3 regions of the Streptomyces sp. NPDC005805 genome follow, and region 2 is predicted to be linked to each of the others. Evidence: riboswitches for the same ligand, from Rfam matches in the RefSeq annotation. Region 2 holds a riboswitch; each other region holds the start of a gene.

Region 1 (5,659 bases), on a different contig from region 2:
CATGGACATGGGTGGTTCCCCCCGGGGTGGAGTGGTGCGCCCGCCGGCCCGGAGCGGGCCGGCGGGCGGTCGGTGCGGTGTGTCAGACGGCCAGCGCCTGGGCCCGGCGCTTCACCTCCGTGCCGCGGTTCTCACTCAGCGCCTGCGCCGGGGTGCCCGGCAGGCTCGGGTCCGGAGTGAACAGCCACTCCAGCATCTCCTCGTCGGTGAAGCCGTCGTCCCGCAGCAGGGTCAGGGTGCCGGAGAGGCCCTTGACCACCTTGGTGCCGTCGATGAAGGCGGCGGGCACCTGCAGTGTCCGGTTCTCACCACGGCGCACGGCGATGAGCTGGCCCTCCTTGACCAACTGCCGCACCCGCGTCACCTCGACATCGAGCTTTTCCGCGATGTCCGGCAGGTGGAGCCAGGCGGGGACGAGAGCATCGATCTTTGCGTCAATCTCGGTCACGGGTCCAAGCCTGCCATCCCCGACCGGCAGCCGGTAGCCGACGGCCTGCGGGCGGGGCCCCGATCCGCCGGACAGCCCCCACGCCCCGATCAGCCGGGACCGACCGCCCCCACCGGCCCCTACGCGAGGACCGCCGTCTTCAGCGGGACCAGCGGGTCCGCCGCCCGGGCCGGGGCCAGCCGGGCGCCCGAGGCGATCAGCCTGCGCCCCTGGGCCAGGTCGCGCGGCCGGTCGACGGCGAGGAGGGCCACCAGGGCGCCCTCGCGCAGCCAGAGCGCCGACCACTGCGCGTCCCGCTCCGGGTCGCCGCGCCACAGCAGGGTGTCGGCGGCCGGGTGGTGCCCGGCGTACTGGACGAAGCGGCCGAACTGCTCGGACCAGAAGTACGGGACCGGGTCGTACGCCTCCGGCTCCCCGCCGGTGACCGCCGCGGCCACGGTCCGGGGGCCCTGGAGGGCGTTGTCCCAGTGGTGCACCAGGAGCCGGTCGCCGTAGCGGGCGGACGGGTAGGAGGCGCAGTCGCCCACCGCGTAGACATCGGGGGCCGAGGTGCGCAGACGGCTGTCGGCGACCACCTCCCCGGCCGCGCCCAGCGCGATGCCGCTCCCCGCGAGGGCGCCGGTCGAGGGCCGGGCGCCGATGCCGACGACCACGGCCCCGGCCGGGATCCGGCGCCCGGACGCGAGGAGGACCGCGCCCTCCTCCACGGCCGCGACCCGTTCCCCGGTGAGGAGCCGGACGCCCGCCTCCGCGTACCAGCGGGCCATGGGCGCGGCGGCCTCGGCGGGCAGGGACCCGGCGAGCGGCCGGTCGGCGGCCTCCACCACGGTGACCGCGCAGCCCGCCTCCCGGGCGGCGGTGGCGAACTCGGCGCCGATCCAGCCCGCCCCGACCACCACGATCTCGTGCCGGCGCTCCAGCACCGGGCGCAGCCGGTCGGCGTCGTCGAGGGTGCGCAGCAGATGGACGCCGGGGACGCCCTCGGCGCCGGGCAGGGACACGGGTTCGGCGCCGGTGGCCAGCACCAGCACGTCATAGGGGACGGGCCCGGCCTCGGTGTCGACCTCGTGGTCCCCGGGGCGGACGCCGGTGACCTCGCAGCCGAGGCGGAGGTCCACGCCGAGTTCGTCGAAGTCGATGTCGAAGGCGGAGCTCTCGGCGGTGCCCAGCAGGATCGCCTTGGACAGGGGCGGGCGGTCGTAGGGCTGGTGGGGTTCGGCGCCGATCAGGACGACCTCGCCCCCGAAACCGGCCTCGCGCAGGGCGACGGCGCTCTGCACACCGGCCATCCCCGCGCCGACGACGACCACCCGCCGCTCGTTCATCCGCTCGCCCGCCGTCCGCTCGTCCACCCGGCCACCCTAACGATCTGACGCTCCATCAGGAGAGCGGTTCCTCGACGACGCTGGTGCCGCTGCCCTCCCGGGACTCCCACTCCCAGCTCTCGTCCAGCCGCACCCGCCCGTCCGGCAGCTCACTCGCGGTGGAGACGCAGTGCCCGGAGGAGGTCGTGCCGTCCGTCCTCAACTGCACATAACGGAAGTCGAGCCGGTCGCCCTCCCGGGTCCCGACGAGGTGGCCGCGCACCACGTCCCCGCCCGCGTACTCGGCCCAGACCCGCCCGCTCTCCTCGTGGTAGGTGAACCGGGTGCGGGTGCCGACCTGCCCGGGGGCCTGGTCGGCGACGGGGACGAGCACCAGCCCGTCGAGCGATCTCACCATGCGGTCGCGCCTCCTGTGCCGTGGTCCCCGCGGCCCGGCGGCTCCCTTACCGGGGCCGGGGACGGGGCGTTAGGGTGGCCACCGTAAGGCACTCGCGGGAGCCCGGACGCACCGGGCTGAGAGGGGGGCTGGCCGGCCCCCGACCGTACGAACCTGATCCGGGTCATGCCGGCGAAGGGAGGGGCTGGACACCCATGTCCCGTACAGCGGACACGGACACAGCGGACACGGACACGACGACCGCGGCGGACGCGGCGATCACGGCGGACGCGGCACGCGCGCCGGACGTCCTCGTCGTCGGCGGTGGCGTCATCGGGCTGGTGACCGCCTGGCGCACCGCGCAACGCGGGCTCACCGTCACCGTCGTGGACCCCGAACCGGGCGGCGGGGCCGCCCAGGTCGCGGCGGGCATGCTCGCGGCCGTCACCGAACTCCACTACGGCGAGCAGACCCTGCTCGCGCTCAACCTCGAATCGGCCCGCCGCTACCCGGCGTTCGTCGCGGAGCTGGAGGAGGCGAGCGGCCAGGACACCGGCTACCGGTCCTGCGGCACCCTCGCCGTGGCCCTGGACGCGGACGACCGGGCGCATCTGCGGGAACTGCACGCGCTCCAGACCCGCTCCGGCCTCACCTCCACCTGGCTGACCGGGCGCGAGTGCCGGCGGCTGGAGCCGATGCTCGCGCCCGGGGTGCGCGGCGGGCTGCGCGTCGACGGGGACCACCAGGTCGACCCCCGGCGGCTCGCCGCCGCCCTGGTCACCGCCTGCCGCCGGGCGGGCGTCGGCTTCGTGCGCGGCTGGGCGGAGCGGTTGACGGTGGCGCACGACCGCGCCACGGGTGTGGTCCTCGCCGACGGGACCGCGCTGGCGGCCGGCCGGGTGGTGCTCGCGGGCGGCAGCCTCAGCTGCCGGCTCGGCGGGGTGCCGCCCCAGGCGCTGCCCCCGGTGCGCCCGGTCAAGGGCCAGGTGCTGCGGCTGGAGGTGCCCCGCGCGTACGCGCCGTTCCTCTCCCGGACGGTGCGGGCGGTGGTGCGCGGCAGCCATGTGTACCTGGTGCCCCGCGAGTCCGGCGAGCTGGTCGTCGGGGCCACCAGCGAGGAGCTGGGCTGGGACACCACGGTCACGGCCGGCGGGGTCTACGAACTCCTCCGCGACGCCCATGAGCTGGTGCCCGGGATCACCGAACTCCCGCTGGTCGAGACCCGCGCGGGGCTGCGGCCCGGCTCCCCCGACAACGCCCCGCTGCTGGGGCCGACCGCGCTGCCCGGACTGCTGCTGGCCACGGGTCACCACCGCAACGGCGTGCTGCTCACCCCGGTGACCGGCGATGTCCTCGCGACCGTCCTCACCGACGGCGAACTGCCCGCGCACGCACGGCCGTTCGGCCCCGGCCGCTTCGCCCCCGTACGACAGGAACAGCCCGTATGAACACCCCCGAGAACGCACCCCCGGCCCCCGCCGCCTCCCCGACGGTCTCCGTGACCGTCTCCGTGAACGGCGAGGCCCGGGAGCTGGCCGCCGGGACCACCCTGGACGCGGTCGTCGCCACCCTGAGCGCCGCGCCCGCCGGGGTGGCGGCGGCGGTGAACGAGACCGTGGTGCCGCGCGGCGCGTGGGCGGCCACCCGGCTCGGCGCGGGCGACCGCGTCGAGGTCCTCACCGCGGTCCAGGGAGGCTGAGCGCCATGGCGGACGACCGGCTCGTCATCGGCGGCGAGTCCTTCGCCTCCCGGTTGATCATGGGCACCGGCGGGGCGCCCAGCCTGGAGGTCCTGGAGCGCTCCCTGATCGCCAGTGGCACCGAGCTGACCACGGTCGCGATGCGGCGGCTGGACCCGACCGTGCAGGGCTCGGTGCTCTCCGTGCTCAGCCGGCTCGGCATCCGGGTGCTGCCGAACACGGCGGGCTGCTTCACCGCGGGCGAGGCCGTGCTCACCGCGCGTCTGGCCCGGGAGGCGCTGGGCACGGACTGGATCAAGCTGGAGGTCGTGGCGGACGAGCGGACCCTCCTCCCGGACGGCTCCGAGCTGCTGGACGCGGCCGAGACCCTGGTCGACGACGGCTTCACCGTGCTCCCGTACACCAACGACGACCCGGTGCTGGCCCGCCGGCTGGAGGACGCGGGCTGCGCGGCGATCATGCCGCTGGGCTCGCCGATCGGCTCCGGGCTCGGCATCCGCAATCCGCACAACTTCCAGCTCATCGTCGAGCAGGCGGGCGTCCCGGTGATCCTGGACGCGGGCGCCGGAACGGCCTCGGACGCGGCCCTGGCGATGGAACTGGGCTGCGACGCGGTGATGCTGGCCTCGGCCGTGACCCGGGCGCAGGAGCCGGCGCTGATGGCGGAGGCGATGCGGCACGCGGTGGAGGCGGGCCGGCTGGCCCGGCGGGCGGGGCGCATCCCCCGCCGGCACTTCGCCGAGGCGTCCTCCCCAACCGAGGGGCTCGCCGCGCTGGGCCACGACCCGGAACGCCCGGCGTTCTGACCGCCCCCGGACGCGGACCGGGGCGGACCCGGGCGCAAGGACGTCCCGGGCCCGGCCCGCGCGGAAGGGGCGTGCGTCACAGGTACGCTGCAGGTGCGTACCGGAGCGGCGGGGGTGTCCTGACCGGCTCGTAGACTCTGCTGCGTGGACACGACCCTCCAGGACCCTCTCGTCGGGCAGGTGCTCGACGGCCGCTACCGCGTCGACGAGCGCATCGCCGTCGGCGGCATGGCCACGGTCTACCGGGCCGTCGACACCCGGCTCGACCGGGTGCTCGCGCTCAAGGTGATGCACCCGGACCTCGCGGCCGACGCGACCTTCGTCGAGCGCTTCATCCGCGAGGCCAAGTCCGTCGCGCACCTGGCCCACCCCAATGTCGTCGGCGTCTTCGACCAGGGCGCCGAGGGCGCGTACGTGTATCTCGCGATGGAGTACGTCGAGGGCTGCACCCTGCGCGATGTGCTGCGCGAGCGGGGCGCGCTGCCGCCGCGGGCCGCCCTGGACATCCTGGAGCCGGTCCTCGCCGCACTGGGCGCGGCCCACCGGGCCGGGTTCGTGCACCGCGACATGAAGCCGGAGAACGTCCTGATAGGGGACGACGGCCGGGTGAAGGTGGCGGACTTCGGCCTGGTCCGGGCGGTCGGCTCGGTGACGAGCACCACCGGCTCGGTCCTCGGCACGGTCTCCTATCTGGCCCCCGAGCAGATCGAGTACGGCACCGCCGACACCCGGGCGGACGTGTACGCCTGCGGCGTGATGCTCTACGAGATGCTCACGGGCTCCAAGCCGCACGGCGGCGACACCCCCGCCCAGGTCCTCTATCTGCACCTCAACGAGGACGTGCCCGCCCCCTCGGCCCTGGTCCCGGGCCTCGCCGTGGATCTGGACGAGCTGGTCGCCGGGTCCACCGCCCGCAACCCCGACCTCCGCCCGTACGACGCGGTGGCCCTGCTCGCGGGCGCCCGCGAGGTCCGCGCGGCCCTGTCCGAGGAGCAGCTCGACGCC
Region 2 (5,659 bases):
AGGCCCACCAGGTCCAGCAACTCCCCCACCCGGCGCGCCTGTTCGGCGCGGGAGACCCCGTGCATCCGCAGCCCGAAGGCCACGTTCCCGGCCACGTCCCGCTGCGGGAAGAGCTGGTGGTCCTGGAACATCAGGCCCACTCCGCGCCGGTGCGCCGGCACCCCGGACTGGTCCGCCCCGGCGAGCAGCACCCGCCCCGCGTCCGCCCGCTGGAGCCCCGCGACCACCCGCAGCAGCGTCGACTTGCCGCTGCCGCTCGGCCCGAGGACGCACACGGTCTCGTGCTCGGCGACCTCCAGGTCCACCCCGTCCAGCGCGGTCCGCCCGCCGAACCGCACGGTCACGTCCGCCAGTTCCAGCAGCGCCATCAGAACTCCCCGGAGGTCTTGTCGGGACGGATGCGTTCGAGGAGGAGCAGGGCGACGGCGCAGACCACCATCAGGATCACCGACAGGGCCATCGCCTGCCCGTAGTTCAGCTCCCCGGGCCGCCCGAGCAGCCGTGCGACGGCGACGGGCAGGGTCGGGTTGTCGGGTCGGGCGATGAACACCGTCGCCCCGAACTCGCCCAGCGACACGGCGAACGCGAACCCGGCGGCGACCAGCAGCGCCCGCCGCACCAGCGGCAGATCCACCTCCCGCCAGGCGCGCAGCGGGGACGCTCCCAGCACCGCCGCCGCCTCCCGCAGCCGGGTGTCCACGGCCCGCAGCACCGGCAGCATGATCCGCACCACGAACGGCACCCCGACCAGGGCCTGGGCGAGCGGCACCAGGATCCAGGAGGCCCGCAGGTCCAGCGGCGGTTCGTCGAGGGCGATCAGGAACCCGAAACCGACGGTCACCGCCGAGACGCCGAGGGGCAGCATCAGCAGCGCGTCGAAGCCGCGCACCAGCCGCCCGGCCCGCCGGGTGAGCGCGGCGGCGGCCAGCCCGCCGACCGTGACGGAGATCGCGGTCGCGGCCAGCGCGTACCGGAGGGAGTTGGCGACCGCCTCGATCGGCGGGACGAGGAAGACCCCGCCCCGGGAGTCGACCTCGGTCAGCACCCGGTAGTAGTCCAGGCCGTAGCCGGCGGGGGTGTCGAAGGACCGCTCGACCAGCACGGCGAGCGGGGCGAGGAGGAGCACCAGCACGGTCGCCAGCACTCCCCCGAGCAGCGCCCACTGCGCCGCGCCGCGCGGCCGGTGCGCGGTGCGCGCGGGGTCCACCAGCCGCAGGGCGCTCTCCCGGCGCCGGACGGTCCACGCGTGCACGGCGAGGACCGCCCCCACGGCGGCGAACTGCACCAGGGTGAGGACGGCCGCGGTCGGCAGGTCGAGGAGGTCGGCGGTCTGCCGGTAGATCTCCACCTCCAGGGTGGCGAAGGTGGGCCCGCCGAGGATCTGCACGATGCCGAAGGAGGTGAAGGTGAACAGGAAGACCATCAGCGCGGCCGCCGCCAGCGAGGGGGCCAGCGCGGGCAGGGTCACCGTCCGCCAGGCCCGGAACCGCCCGGCGCCCAGCATCCGCGCGGCCTCCTCCTGCCGGGGGTCGAGCTGGGCCCACAGCCCGCCGACCGTGCGCACCACCACGGCGTAGTTGAAGAAGACGTGCGCCAGCAGGATCGCCCAGACCGTGGTGTCCAGGCGGACGCCCCACAGCTCGTCCAGCAGCCCGCCGCGCCCGACGAGGGCGAGGAAGGCGGTGCCGACGACCACCGTCGGCAGCACGAACGGCACGGTGATCACGGCCCGCAGCAGTCGTCTGCCGGGGAAGTCGAGCCGGGCGACGGCGTAGGCGCCGGGGAGGGCGATCAGCAGGGTGAGCGCGGTGGAGGCGAGAGCCTGCCAGGTGGTGAACCACAGCACGGACAGGATGTCCGGGCGGGTGACCACCTCGCCGATCCGGTCCAGGTGCCAGGCCCCGTCCGCGTGCAGGCCGCGGCCGACGATGGCGGTGACCGGGTAGGCGAAGAAGACCGCGAAGAACGCGACCGGCCCGGCCATCAGCGCGAGCCGGGCCACGCTCCCCCGGCGCCAGCCCGGCCCGGGGCCGGGCTCGCGGCCCGGGCCCCGGTCCGTGGCGGGGTCTACTTCAGGACGAGCGAGGACCACGACCGGACCCACTGCTCGCGCTTGCCGGCGATCGTGGCGGGCGCGACGGTCTCGGGCTCGTCCACGACCACGCCGTGCTCGGTGAACAGCTCGGGCAGCTTCGCGTCGGAGACGACCGGGTGGACGAACATGTTGAGCGGCATGTCCTCCTGGAAGGTCCTGGAGACCAGGAAGTCCAGGAGCGCCTTGCCGCCCTTCTCGTTCTTCGCGCCGTCGAGCAGGCCCGCGAACTCGATCTGCCGGAAGCAGGTCCCGGTGGCGACGCCGGTGGGCGCCTCCTTCGGCTGCGGCTCCGCGTACAGGACCTCGACGGGCGGGCTGGAGGCGTAGGAGACGACGAGCGGGCGGTCCGCCCCGGCCTTCCTGCCGCCGGCCGAGCCGGAGAACTCCTCGTTGTACGCCTGCTCCCAGCCGTCGACGACCTTGACGCCGTTGGCCTTCAGCTTCTTCCAGTAGTCCTGCCAGCCGTCCTCGCCGAAGGCGCCGACGCTGCCCAGCAGGAAGCCGAGTCCGGGCGAGGAGGTGGCGGCGTTCTCGACCACCAGGAGGTTCTTGTACGCGGGCTTCGCGAGGTCGGCGAAGGTCTTCGGCGGGGCGAGCTTCTTCTCCGCGAAGTACTTCTTGTCGTAGTTGACGCAGACATCGCCGGTGTCGACGGGCGTGACCCGGTGCTTGTCCTTGTCAAGCTGCACCTCGGGCGCCACGCGGTCCAGGCCCTTCGCCTCGTAGGGCGTGAACAGGTCGTTGTCGAGGGCGCGGGAGAGCAGGGTGTTGTCGACGCCGAAGAAGACGTCGCCCTGCGGGGAGCCCTTGGTGAGGATCTCCTTGTTGAGCGCGGTGCCGGCGTCCCCGCTCTTGAGGATCTTCACGGTGTAGCCGGTCCGCTTGGTGAACTCCTTGAGGACGGCCTCGGAGGCCGCGAAGGACTCGTGGGTGACCAGGGTGACGGTCTTGGACCCGGCCCCGTCGCCGCTGCCCTTGTCCTCGGAGCCGTTGCCGCAGGCCGCGAGGGAGGTGATGCCCAGGGCGGCGGCGAGGGCCGTGCCGACGGCACGGCGAAGCTGGCTGTTCATGGTGTGCTGACTCCCTACGCCGGTATGACCCGGATCAGGTCCGAGGGTCTGCGGCCGTGCCGCACTCTCAGCGCTGTGGTGCGCTCCCCTGTCGGAATGTTTCGTTGTGTCGGCCGTCCGCGCCGTGCTCCGGCGCGAACGGGGTCGTCCGCTCAGCCGCTGTTCATCTGTGCGAACGTACAGGGCGCACAGTATCAGCCACCTTCGCCGGGCCCCGGCCGGGCCGGGGGCCTCAGCGCTCGTGGGCCGCGAGCTGCCCGCACGCCCCGTCGATCTCCTGCCCGCGGGTGTCCCGGACGGTGACCGGGACGCCGTGCGCGGCGATCGCCTCGACGAAGGCCCGCTCGTCCTCGGGACGGGAGGCGGTCCACTTGGAGCCCGGGGTCGGGTTGAGCGGGATCAGGTTGACGTGCACCCGCTTGCCCTTGAGGAGGCGGCCGAGGAGGTCACCGCGCCAGGCCTGGTCGTTGATGTCCCGGATGAGGGCGTACTCGATGGAGATGCGGCGGCCGGACTTCTCCGCGTACTCCCAGGCCGCGTCGAGGACTTCGCGGACCTTCCAGCGGGTGTTCACCGGCACCAGGGTGTCGCGCAGCTCGTCGTCGGGGGCGTGCAGGGAGACGGCGAGGCGGCACTTGAAGCCCTCGTCGGCGAAGCGCAGCATGGCCGGCACCAGGCCGACGGTGGAGACGGTGATCCCGCGCTGGGAGAGGCCGAGGCCGTCCGGCTCGGGGTCGGTGAGCCGGCGGATGGCGCCGACGACCCGCTTGTAGTTGGCCAGCGGCTCGCCCATGCCCATGAAGACGATGTTCGACAGCCGGGCGGGGCCGCCGGGGACCTCGCCGTCGCGCAGGGCGCGCATGCCGTCGACGATCTGGTGCACGATCTCGGCCGTGGACAGGTTGCGGTCCAGCCCGGCCTGGCCGGTGGCGCAGAACGGGCAGTTCATCCCGCAGCCGGCCTGCGAGGAGATGCACATGGTGACCCGGTCCGGGTAGCGCATCAGCACGGACTCGACGAGGGTGCCGTCGTGCAGGCGCCAGAGGGTCTTGCGGGTGGTGTCGTCGTCGCAGGAGATATGGCGGACGACCGACATCAGGTCGGGCAGCAGCTCCCCGGCGAGCTTCTCGCGGGCGGCGGCGGGGATGTCGGTCCACTGCGCGGGGTCGTGCACGTACCGGGCGAAGTAGTGCGTCGACAACTGCTTTGCGCGGAACGGCTTCTCGCCGATCGCGGCGACGGCCTCCTTCCGCTCGGCGGGCGTGAGGTCGGCGAGGTGCCGCGGCGGCTTCTTGGCTCCGCGGGGCGCGACGAAAGTGAGTTCTCCGGGCTTGGGCATGGTGCTACCAGTGTCGCAGAGATGAGAGTGAGGACCCGCCGCCCTGTGGACGACGGGCCCTCGCCCACAGAAGCGCAGGTCAGCCCGTGCCGACGAAGATCACTAGGAGCAGCCAGACCACGGGCGCGGTCGGCAGGAGGGAGTCGAGGCGGTCCATGATGCCGCCGTGGCCGGGGAGGAGGGTGCCCATGTCCTTGATGCCCAGGTCGCGCTTGATCATCGACTCGCCGAGGTCGCCCAGCGTCGCGCTGGCCGCCACCGCAAGACCCAGCAGCAGGCCCTGCCACCAGGCGCCGCCGTCCACCAGGAACTGCATGCACAGCGCGCCCGCCGCCATCGCGAAGCCCACCGCGCCGAGCAGCCCCTCGCGGGTCTTCCCGGGGCTGATGCGCGGGGCGAGCTTGTGCTTGCCGAAGCGCCAGCCGACCGCGTACGCGCCGGTGTCGCTGACGATGGTGAGCACCAGGAAGGTGAGCACCCGCTGCGGGCCGTCGTCGGCGGCGAGCATCATCGCCACGAAGGTGGCCAGGAACGGGACGTAGAAGGCGGCGAAGACACCGGCCGTGACGTCCTTGAGGTAGCCCTCGGGCGGTTCGGTCATCCGCCACACGAGGACGGCGAGCGCGGTCAGCGCCATGGCCACCCAGGCGCCCTCCGCCCCCCGGAGGTAGCCGGCCACCACCATGGCCGCGCCGCCGACGGCGAGGGGCACCAGCGGCGCCTTGATCTGCTTGCGCTCCTGGAGGCGGGTGGTGAGCTCCCACAGCCCGACGACGACGGCGACCGCTATCACGCCGATGAACACGGCCTTGACGAAGAAGAGCGAGGCGACGATCACGGCGCCGAGCCCGACCCCGACCCCTATGGCCGCCCGCAGGTCCCGGCCGGCGCGCTTCTTGCCCGTCGGGTGCGCGGGCATCGGGGGCGGCGGCTGCTGGGCGTGCTGCCGGGCCTCGTCCTGCGGCGGCTGCGACGGGCCCCCGGAGGGCCGCGGCGCGGCCGGCGGGGGCTGGTGCGCGGCCGACGGCGGGGTGGACATGGGCTCCTGCGGATTCTCGTCACGGAACAGGGGGCCGCCGGGCCGGGCGGCTCCCTCCTCGGGGCCCCCGCGGCGGCCGTGACGGCCGCCGGGGCGGTTTGCGGACTGGGCGTCTC
Region 3 (5,659 bases), on a different contig from region 2:
CGTGGTCTACGTACCGGCCGGGGTGCCGCACAAGTTCCACCACATCAGCGAGGACCTCCGGGTGATGGTCGTCTTCTCGCCCCCGGAGGGCTGAACCGGTCGGACGGCCCCAGGGCGAAACCGCCCGGCTCGGGGGAGACGGCCCCGGATTCCCTAGGGGTCCGCTCAGGGGTCTTCAAGGGCTCGCGGGCGTCCGGCGGCCCACCCCGGGCGCCTAGCATCGGAAGCACGCACTCGGAGAAAGAGGTAGGGACGATGGCTGTGCGGGAGATCTTCGCGGGGATGCCGTGGTGGGTGAAGTGGATCGCGGTGCCCGTCCTCGCCCTCGTGGTGTTCGGCGGGCTCATCACGAGCCTCGTCACCTTCGTCGTCGGAGTGCTGTTCAAGGTGCTGCTGTTCGTCGCGCTGGTGGCGGGTCTCGTCTTCGTCGTACGGAAGTTCATGAGCTCCTCGGAGTCCTCGCGCGGCGACTGGTGACCGCGGGCGGACGGCGACCGGTGGCCCGCTGTGGCGCGTGCCGTTAGCCCGGCCGGGGGAACGGTCCCGAGAGGGCCCGTCCCGGCCGGGCCCTGCCGTTAGAGTGGCAGCCCTCTGCCCTGGGGGTGACCTGTGGCCGGAGCCGCGAACTCCGCCGTCCCTACCCTGATCGGCTCGGTGCAGCGCGCGTTGAGGCTGCTGGAGGCGGCCGGGGCGCACCGCGACGGCGCCCCCGCGAAACAGCTCGCGCGCGAGGCCGGGCTCCCCCTGCCCACCGCCTACCATCTGCTCCGCACCCTGACGTACGAGGACTATCTGCGCCGGGACAACGGGGTGTTCACCCTCGGGTCCGCCGTGGACCGGCTGGCGCAGGGGGCCGCGGCGCAGAATCGTCGCGGCACGATCGAGGAGTCCCTGTCCCACTGGCGGGACGCGATCGGTGTCGCCGTCTACTTCGCCGTGTACCGCGAGGGCGAGATCGAACTCGTGTCGATCTCGGACACCCCGTACGCGCCGGCGGTCGCCGAGTGGGCCGACTTCCGTGAGACCGGGCACGCCCACGCGATCGGCCAGTGCCTGCTCGGGCAGCTCGACGAGGCGGCCCGCCTCGACCATCTCGACCGGCACCCCGTGCAGCCGGTGACGCCCCACTCCGTGCGCGACCGCCCGGCCCTGCTGCGCCGGATCGCGCGCACCGGCCCCGGCCAGCCCTGCTTCGAGCGCCAGGAGTACGCGCTCGGGACCGTTTGCGCGGCGATACCGATCACTCTGGGTGACCTGCCCGCAACGGTGGCCATTTCGCTGCCCGTTCATCAAGAAGCGCGACTTCACCCGGCAGTTGAGCAGTTGCGGGCGGGAGTAAGTGGTCTGATGGGGTCACGCTGGTTCTCTATCAGTATCTGAAATATCACTCCTTGTGATCTGCTAGCGCTTCCAGCACGATGGCGTCAAGAGGGTCAAGAGGGTCGTTCCCGGCCATATTCCTGCGCCTCATCAGCACGCCAGCACGTCCGCACGTTCATGCAAGGCTTCATCTACTGCGAGGTATGTGATGCGCGAGTCGGTTCAGGCCGAGGTCCTGATGAGCTTCCTCGTCTCCGAGGAGCTCTCCTTCCGGATCCCGGTGGAGCTGCGCTATGAGACGTCCGATCCGTACGCGGTCCGGATGACGTTCCACCTGCCCGGCGACGCCCCGGTGACCTGGGCCTTCGGCCGGGAGCTGCTGCTCGACGGGATCAACGCGCCCAGCGGCGACGGCGATGTGCACATCGCGCCGACCGGGCCCGAGGCCCTCTCGGACGTGCACATCCGCCTCCGGGTGGGCGAGGACTCGGCGCTGTTCAGAGTCGGCGCACCGCCGCTGGTCGCCTTCCTCGACCGCACGGACAAGCTGGTGCCGCTCGGCGAGGAACTCGCCCTCGGCGACTTCGAGACCAGCCTGGAGGACGCGCTGGGGCGGATCCTCGCGGAGAACGCCGGCTGAGGCCGCCCCGGTCGCCGCTCCCCTCGGACGGCGGAACCCGCCGGCCGGACCGGCTACTTCTTGCGGCGGCGCCCACGGCCGCCCCGGGAGGCCGCCGCCGGGCGTCCACCGGAACCGGCCGTGTCCCCCGGCCGGTCCGCCGAGACGACCAGGGCGGCGAGCGCGGTGGTCACCGGCACCGAGGCGACGAGGCCGATCGAGCCGACCAGGGTCCGCACGATCTCCTCCGCCACCAGCTCGCTGGTCGCGACCGTGCCCACGCTCGACTGCGCGATCGAGAAGAGCAGCAGCAGCGGGAGGGCGGCGCCCGCGTACGCCAGCACCAGGGTGTTGACCACCGAGGCGATGTGGTCGCGGCCGATACGGATCGCCGCGCGGTAGAGGGCACGCGGCCCCTGGGACGGGTCGGCTTGGTGCAGCTCCCAGACGGCCGAGGTCTGGGTCACCGTCACATCGTCGAGCACACCGAGCGAACCGATGATCACACCGGCCAGCAGGAGGCCGCTCATGTCGATCTCCGGGTAGAGCCCCTTGATCAGACCGGTGTTGTCGTCCGTGTTGCCGCTGAGGCTGGCCCAGCCGATGAACAGGGAGCCGAGCAGGCCGATCAGCAGCAGCGAGATCAGGGTGCCCAGGACCGCCACCGAGGTACGGGCGTTGACACCGTGGCACATGTAGAGCGCGATCAGCATGATCGCGCTGGCCCCGACCACCGCGACGATCAGCGGATTCGACCCCTCCAGGATCGCCGGCAGGATGAACAGGGTCAGCAGCGCGAACGAGGCGGCGAGCGCGATCAGCGCCATCACCCCCCGCATCCGCCCCACCAGCACCACCACCACGGCGAAGATGCCGGCCAGCAGGGCCATCGGAACCCCGCGGTCCACATCGGTGACCGAGTACTGGAGGTCGCGGGGCGCGTCCGGCGCGTACGCCACCCGGACGCCCTGGCCCTCCGCCAACTGCCGTGGCGCGTCCGGCTGGACGATCTCCGTGAACTGACGGCCCTTGTCCTTGCCGCTGGTGACCTCGACGGTGGCCCGGCCGCACTCCCCCTGCTGGGCCCGCTCCGCCTCGCGGCCCTCGGGCGCGGTCGGGTTCTCGGTCGGCGGCACCTGCCCGGCGTTGACGTCGGCGCAGTCGACCCGCTCGACGCTCACCACCCTGCCCTGCTCGATCTGCCGGTCGAAGCCGACACCGGTCCGCTCGTGGCCGGGGGTGCTGCCCGGCCAGAGCACGGCCAGTCCGACGAGGACCGCCGTCGCGAAGGGGATCAGCACCGCGGCGATGACCTTGCGGAGGTGCTGGGAGACGGGCGCGACGGGCCCGTGCGCGTGGACATGGCCGACGGCGGCGTGGTGGTCGTGAGCGGCTCCCCGGGCGGGGGGAGCGCCGTCGTCGTGGCCGTGCGGATCGGGTGGCTGCGGCGAAGAGGTCACCGGCAGATCATCGCAAGAACGGGAGGGGCCCTCTGTTCAGCGCGCCAGACATGGCGTTAGCGTGGTGGCACCTTTGCACACGCGGGAGCTCGGAGCACCGGGCTGAGAGGGCGCTGACCTCCGTCGATCGGGACGGGAAGCTGCGCCGACCGCCGAACCTGTTACCGGGTAATGCCGGCGTAGGGAGTAGGTCTCATGACCGTATCGGACGCACGCACGCCTGCCTCCAACCAGAACGACGAGGCCGGGAAGTCCATCGGCTGGCACAAGGGTTACGTCGAGGGCTCCCGCCCCGACATCCGGGTGCCGGTGCGCACAGTGCATCTCACCAACGGCAAGGACGTCACGCTCTACGACACGTCCGGGCCCTATACCGATCCCCAGGTGGAGACCGACGTCCGCCGCGGGCTGCCTCCGCTGCGCGACAACTGGATCATCGCGCGCGGCGACACCGAGGAGTACGCGGGCCGCCCCGTGCGCCCCGAGGACGACGGCATCAAGCACACCTCCCCGCGCGGCGGGCTGCGGAACCTGGACGCGGTCTTCCCCGGCCGTCCGCGCCAGCCCCGGCGCGGCCGCGGCGGGGCCGCGGTGACCCAGCTCGCGTACGCACGCCGGGGCGAGATCACGCCCGAGATGGAGTACGTGGCCGTCCGGGAGAACGTGGCGCCCGAGGTGGTGCGGGAGGAGATCGCGGCCGGCCGGGCCGTGCTGCCCGCCAACGTCAACCACCCGGAGATCGAGCCGATGATCATCGGCAAGCGGTTCCTGGTGAAGGTCAACGCCAACATCGGCAACTCCGCCGTCACCTCCTCCATCGAGGAGGAGGTCGAGAAGATGACCTGGGCGACCCGCTGGGGCGCCGACACGGTCATGGACCTGTCCACCGGCCGCAATATCCACACCACCCGCGAGTGGGTGCTGCGCAACTCCCCGGTGCCCATCGGCACCGTGCCGCTGTACCAGGCCCTGGAGAAGGTGGACGGCCGGGCCGAGGACCTGACCTGGGACATCTACAAGGACACGGTCATCGAGCAGGCGGAGCAGGGCGTCGACTACATGACGGTGCACGCCGGTGTGCTGCTGCGCTATGTCCCGCTCACCGCGCGCCGCAAGACGGGCATCGTCTCCCGCGGCGGCTCGATCATGGCCGCGTGGTGCCTGGCGCACCACAAGGAGTCCTTCCTGTACGAGAACTTCGAGGAGCTCTGCGAGATCCTCGCCGCGTACGACGTGACGTACTCCCTCGGCGACGGCCTGCGGCCCGGCTCGATCGCGGACGCCAACGACGAGGCGCAGTTCGCCGAGTTGAGGACGCTCGGCGAGCTGAACACCATCGCCAAGCGGCACAACGTGCAGACCATGATCGAGGGCCCGGGCCATGTCCCGATGCACAAGATCAAGGAGAACATCGACCTCCAGCAGGAGATCTGCGAGGAGGCGCCGTTCTACACCCTGGGCCCGCTGACCACCGATGTCGCCCCGGCGTACGACCACATCACCTCGGGCATCGGCGCGGCCATGATCGCCTGGTGGGGCACCGCGATGCTCTGCTACGTCACCCCCAAGGAGCACCTGGGGCTGCCGGACCGCGACGACGTGAAGACCGGTGTGATCACCTACAAGATCGCGGCGCACGCGGCGGACCTGGCGAAGGGGCACCCGGGCGCCCAGGAGTGGGACGACGCGCTCTCCGACGCCCGCTTCGAGTTCCGCTGGGAGGACCAGTTCAACCTGGCCCTCGACCCGGACACGGCGCGGGAGTTCCACGACGAGACGCTGCCCGCGGAGCCGGCGAAGACCGCGCACTTCTGCTCGATGTGCGGGCCGAAGTTCTGCTCGATGAAGATCTCCCAGGACATCCGGCGCAAGCACGGCGGCAGCCAGGAGGAGATCGAGGCGGGGATGGCGGAGAAGTCCGCGGAGTTCGCCGCGGCGGGCAACCGGGTCTATCTGCCGCTGGCGGACTGACCGGCGCACCGGGCCCCGGGGGAGCCGCCGCCTCCGGCCCCGTCTCCGGCCCCGGCACCGGCCGCCGCCCCGCCGCGACCTGGGCGGGGCGCGGGCGGTCAGTCCGGCTGGTGTTCCGGGCCGCCGAAGTCGGGGCTGGAGAAGTCCGGGCTGCTGAAGGTCGGCCGGCGGTCCGTGCTCCGGCCCTCGGCGGGGCTGGAGAAGTCCGGACCGCTGTAGCCGATCTTCGGTATCCGGCTCGTGGAACGCGGCGGGTCCACGGCCGTCTTCGCGGGCCGCTGCTCCGCGA

The links. Region 2 has a riboswitch for thiamine pyrophosphate ahead of ABZ457_RS14475 (thiamine ABC transporter substrate-binding protein). Riboswitches for the same ligand answer to the same signal wherever they lie in the genome.
Region 1: it holds a riboswitch for thiamine pyrophosphate, as region 2 does, so the genes downstream of both, thiO (glycine oxidase ThiO) here and ABZ457_RS14475 (thiamine ABC transporter substrate-binding protein) in region 2, are expected to answer to the same signal.
Region 3: it holds a riboswitch for thiamine pyrophosphate, as region 2 does, so the genes downstream of both, thiC (phosphomethylpyrimidine synthase ThiC) here and ABZ457_RS14475 (thiamine ABC transporter substrate-binding protein) in region 2, are expected to answer to the same signal.

What each region holds. Positions count from the first base shown of each region.
Region 1 covers NZ_JBEXXN010000016.1:73,042-78,700, forward strand. The annotation lists gene thiE (thiamine phosphate synthase) at 1-9, opposite strand, end outside; gene ABZ457_RS11935 (Rv2175c family DNA-binding protein) at 83-448, opposite strand; gene ABZ457_RS11940 (FAD-dependent oxidoreductase) at 568-1,773, opposite strand; gene ABZ457_RS11945 (hypothetical protein) at 1,829-2,170, opposite strand; TPP riboswitch at 2,255-2,367, shown strand; gene thiO (glycine oxidase ThiO) at 2,365-3,597, shown strand; gene thiS (sulfur carrier protein ThiS) at 3,594-3,848, shown strand; gene ABZ457_RS11960 (thiazole synthase) at 3,854-4,654, shown strand; gene pknB (Stk1 family PASTA domain-containing Ser/Thr kinase) at 4,799-5,659, shown strand, end outside.
Region 2 covers NZ_JBEXXN010000021.1:35,262-40,920, forward strand. The annotation lists gene ABZ457_RS14465 (ABC transporter ATP-binding protein) at 1-368, opposite strand, end outside; gene ABZ457_RS14470 (iron ABC transporter permease) at 368-1,984, opposite strand; gene ABZ457_RS14475 (thiamine ABC transporter substrate-binding protein) at 2,068-3,165, opposite strand; TPP riboswitch at 3,160-3,265, opposite strand; gene rlmN (23S rRNA (adenine(2503)-C(2))-methyltransferase RlmN) at 3,398-4,504, opposite strand; gene ABZ457_RS14485 (phosphatidate cytidylyltransferase) at 4,584-5,659, opposite strand, start outside.
Region 3 covers NZ_JBEXXN010000001.1:250,071-255,729, forward strand. The annotation lists gene ABZ457_RS01165 (cupin domain-containing protein) at 1-94, shown strand, start outside; gene ABZ457_RS01170 (DUF5326 family protein) at 262-477, shown strand; gene ABZ457_RS01175 (helix-turn-helix domain-containing protein) at 610-1,380, shown strand; gene ABZ457_RS01180 (SsgA family sporulation/cell division regulator) at 1,529-1,960, shown strand; gene ABZ457_RS01185 (YibE/F family protein) at 2,014-3,399, opposite strand; TPP riboswitch at 3,471-3,602, shown strand; gene thiC (phosphomethylpyrimidine synthase ThiC) at 3,595-5,370, shown strand; gene ABZ457_RS01195 (hypothetical protein) at 5,469-5,659, opposite strand, start outside.